2 regions of the Alcaligenes sp. SDU_A2 genome follow, and region 1 is predicted to be linked to the other one. Evidence: riboswitches for the same ligand, from Rfam matches in the RefSeq annotation. Region 1 holds a riboswitch; the other holds the start of a gene.
What was found. A riboswitch is a leader RNA that binds a small molecule or an ion and turns the genes downstream of it on or off. The one in region 1 is predicted to bind S-adenosylmethionine.
Positions count from the first base shown of each region.

Region 2: linked by a shared signal. The riboswitch ahead of AADW57_RS07575 (hypothetical protein) and the one ahead of metX (homoserine O-succinyltransferase MetX) in region 1 are both predicted to bind S-adenosylmethionine.

Region 1 covers NZ_CP151273.1:649,730-651,930, forward strand. Annotated here, with positions in the region: gene AADW57_RS02930 (hypothetical protein) at 1-542, shown strand, start outside; gene AADW57_RS02935 (helix-turn-helix transcriptional regulator) at 457-732, opposite strand; SAM riboswitch at 934-1,012, shown strand; gene metX (homoserine O-succinyltransferase MetX) at 1,002-2,201, shown strand, end outside.
Region 2 covers NZ_CP151273.1:1,618,600-1,620,800, reverse strand. Annotated here, with positions in the region: gene AADW57_RS07580 (siderophore-interacting protein) at 1-568, shown strand, start outside; gene AADW57_RS07575 (hypothetical protein) at 565-909, opposite strand; SAM-I-IV-variant riboswitch at 1,023-1,116, opposite strand; tRNA gene AADW57_RS07570 (tRNA-Leu) at 1,296-1,380, shown strand; gene AADW57_RS07565 (DUF1648 domain-containing protein) at 1,716-2,201, shown strand.

The sequences.
Region 1 (2,201 bases):
TTTTCGGGCGTTTTATGGCCGCGATGGCCGCTGTTGCGGTGTTGGCCGCCTGTAGCCCGCAGTTCAACTGGCGTCAGGTGCAACTGGAGCATACAGGTTTGCCGGCCATGCTGCCGGGCCAGCCGGTGACCAGTCATCGGCCACTTCAATTCGAGCAGTTCACGCTGGACTTCTATCTGACCACGGCCACGGCGGGGGGCCAGATCTACACCGTGGGCCATGCATTGTTGCCGGCCCAATTGCAGCAGGATGCGGCGGCCCGGGAGCGGTTGTATCAGGCCGTTCATGCCTCTTTGCGCCAGAAGTTCCTGCCTGCCGAGCTGATTCCGGGTCAGGCACCGCCACCCTTGCCCGCGCCCGGCAAGATTTTTTCTATGGGGCGCGATATCGGCGGAACCGCGCTGCGCATGCAGGGCATGGTGCGTGTGGAGCCGGGCTGGCTGGTGGAGGGCTTTGTCATGACGGATTCCGGGGTGGCACCGGATGCCGAGCAGGCGGCGATTTTTTTTGACGCTTTGGCTCGCTTGTCGGATCGCCCGTGATCAAGCGTTGCTGCAGCGCCAGTGTGATGGCCGCCTGACGGCTGTAGACGCCCAGCTTGGCATAGGCATTTTGCAGATGGAAGTTGATGGTGCGTTCCGTGACGCCCAGGATAATGCTGATTTCCCAGCTGGTCTTGCCATGAGAGGCCCAGTTCAGGCAGGACTGTTCGCGTGTAGTTAAATGCGCCACGGTAAAGCCATTCCTCGTGCGGTCGTGATGAACATCGGGGCAATGTACCGAATTTCAGGGCCGAAAGCGGATACTTCAGGCCGAAAATAATGATGTAAATCAAAGTGCTGGATGTTTTCGGTGTTTGTCCGCGTCAGGCTGATCCTGCCGTTTTTCGGGGACGCTTGGACGCCGGGCGGGCGCGGTGCTAAACTTTCCAGCTATACGTTTTGCGCCGATTTGCCTGATCCGCTTGCGGGCGCTCCATAAATCCAGCTAAAGAGGTCCAGATGGCCACTGAATCCGTATCTTGCGCCGATAGCGGCGCGCTTGTCCCATCCTGCGGTCTGATCCCCGAAGGCTCCGTGGGCCCCGTCGAACCCGAACTGATCGCGTTCGACGAACCTTTACATTTAAGCAGCGGGCAGGTGTTGCATGGCTACGAGCTGGCCGTGGAAACCTACGGCGTGCTCAACGAGGCACGCAGCAACGCCGTGCTGGTTTGCCATGCCTTGAATGCTTCGCACCACGTGGCCGGTTATTACGCGCACGAACCCAAGAATCTGGGCTGGTGGGACAATATGGTCGGCCCAGGCAAGGCGGTGGACACCGACCGATTCTTTGTCATCGGCGTAAACAATATCGGCTCCTGCTTTGGCTCTACCGGCCCGTCCAGCATCAATCCGGCCACGGGCAAGCCTTGGGGCGCGGACTTTCCTGTTCTGACCGTGGAGGACTGGGTATGCGCCCAGGCCAGGCTGGCCGATTACTTCGGCATACGAAAATTTGCCGCTGTCATGGGGGGATCGCTGGGCGGCATGCAAGCGCTCAGTTGGGCCATCAGTTGTCCGGAGCGCGTCGAGAATTGCGTAGTCATTGCCAGTTCGCCGCGTCTGTCGGCACAAAATATTGCCTTTAACGAAGTGGCGCGCAGCGCCATCCTGTCCGACCCCCAGTTTCATGGCGGCAATTACTACGAACATGGCGTCGTGCCCAAGGCCGGGCTGGCGGTGGCGCGCATGGTGGGGCATATCACGTATCTGTCCGATACGGCTATGGCCGAAAAGTTTGGCCGCACCCAGCGCGAACCGGCCGCCGGGGGCGAATACCACTATAACTATGGCGTGGAGTTCGAGGTCGAGTCCTATCTGCGTTATCAGGGCGAGAAATTCTCGCGCTACTTCGATGCCAATACCTATTTGATCATCACGCGTGCCCTGGATTATTTTGACCCGGCACGTCAGCATCAGGGGGATCTGGCCAAAGCGCTGGAGAAAGTTCTGGCCAAGTTCCTGCTGGTGTCCTTCAGCACCGATTGGCGGTTTTCGCCCGAGCGTTCGCGCGAAATCGTGCAGGCCTTGCTCAAGAACCAGCGCCAGGTCACGTATGCCGAGATCGATGCGCCCCATGGGCACGATGCTTTTTTGCTGGAAGATGCGCGCTATCACGCCATTGTGCAGGGCTATTATGATCAGATCGCGCTGTCGCTA
Region 2 (2,201 bases), 970 kb from region 1:
TCCAGCGGGTCAGCCCAGGCCCGCCATGCGCGATTACACCCCTCGCGCCTGGCGCGAAGCAGAGCAGGAACTGGACATCGATTTTGTGTTGCATGGCGAAGGCCCGGCCTGCCAATGGGCGTCGGCTGCCCGTACCGGCGACAAATTGGGCGTAGCCGGTCCGCGTGGCTCCTTTCTGGTTTCGACCGGATTTGATTGGCATGTCTTGATAGGCGATGAAACCGCCATCCCCGCCATAGCGCGTCGTTTGCAAGAACTGCCGGCGCAGGCCGCCGTGCAGGTGTTTATGTTGGCCCGCAATTTGCAGACTTTAGGAGCGCTACAGGCACCAGACCATGTGCCGGTGAATTGGGTGCCGTCTTTCGCCGGGCAAGCGGGCCTGCTTGACGCCGTGCGCAATGCGCCTGTGCAGGCGGGGCGTGGTCATGTGTGGATTGCGGCCGAATCCGCCGTGGCCAAGGCTATACGTCAATACTGGGTTCAGGAGCGCGGCCACGACAAGACGCTGGTGCGCGCCAGCAGCTATTGGCGTCAGGGTGAAGCGGCCATACACGAGCAGCACGACTAAGCCGCCCTGCGCTCCAGGCCGGGTAAGGTGCGCAGGCGTCCGTGCAGATTCAGCACGGTGTCCAGATCGGCGTCCAGCTCCGTATCAGGCCTGGCCAGGCGATGGGAATCGATCAGGCGGGCGATGGCATCCATGTTCAGGAGCAATTGACTGTCGATTTCGTCATGGAACGCTGCCCAGTAGCCGCCTCGGCAACTGGAACCAAGCCAGCGCGGTTCATAGGCCCCCAGGATGTTGGGCCGACTGGCTTCGAGCACGGCCAGGCGCGAACAACCTGGGCGAGCCTGGATGCGGTAGTGGCGTTGGCCTAAAGTCAGGTGGTAGTAAAACGGTGCAGGCATGAAATGCTCCTGTTTAGCTCTTGGAACAGATGTCCGGGTGAGCAAGTTGGATTAAAAGACCCGTTGGGCGCATAGGCCCCCAATGAAAAACCCGCCGGCGGCGGGTTTGCAAAGCATATCCCCTTGTTTGCCGACAGGCCGTATCGTGAATCCACCTTGTGCGGGTACACAGGTTGGCATGGGTTGCCCCAACTCTTGATACAGCAATAAGCATAGAAGTGTTTGTGCGAACGCGCAAGACAGACGCAATACAGCCTTACAAAGTAAAGGGATTAAAGAAAATAATCTTTGCGTATTTTTATAAACGTGCTATAGTTATCTTCTGTCTTGCTGATTGGCGCTTTTTTTAAAAAGCGCAGCCTAATACGCAACAAACTGCAGTCAGAGCCCAGGTGGCGGAATTGGTAGACGCGCATGGTTCAGGTCCATGTGCCGCAAGGTGTGGAGGTTCGAGTCCTCTCCTGGGCACCAAATTCCTCAAAATGCCGATCATCGCAAGATGGTCGGCATTTTGCTTTATGGGCCCAGGAAGCAAGGTGCTTGAGCACCTTGCGCGAGGACGAGAAAGGCCGGGCATGCAGGCCCGGCTGGGGTCGCGCTAGTGTGACCGAGTCCTCTCCTGGGCACCAGATTCCTCGAAATGCCGATCATCGTAAGATGGTCGGCATTTTGCTTTATGGGCCCAGGAAGCAAGGTGCTTGAGCACCTTGCGCGAGGACGAGAAGGGCCGGGCATGCTGACCCGTTAATTTTCCTTCACGGGCTACCGATATATCGGGCGATACACTGCGGTTTTGGAGACGCGCCATGCACCTGACTCTGATCCCGATCTTTGCCGCCGTCATGTATGTCTGGTGGACTCACCCTGCCCTGCCCCAACTGATTGCCTCGCACTTTACTACGCAAGGCGTGGCCGACGGTTTCATGGAGCGCGATCAATATGTCACTGTAATGATTGCGCTGATGATCTTGCTGCCATTGGGCTGTGCGCTGCTGGGGGCACTGTTTACCAAGCTTCCCGATCAGGCCATCCGCATCCCACGCCGCAGCTATTGGCTGAATCCGGAACGACGCCAGGAAAGCTTAAGCTATCTGTCCAATTGGCTGCAGTCCCTGTCGCTGCTGCTGATCGCATTGTTAGCCTTTGTGCATTGGTCGATACTGCGCGCCAACCAGCACACCCCCAGCCATCTGGACACCGAAACCCTGCTGCTGGGTTCCGGTCTGTTCATCGCTGCCCTGGCAGCATGGGTGCTGATCTTGCATCGGCGCTTCGGCCTGCCGGCCGAATAA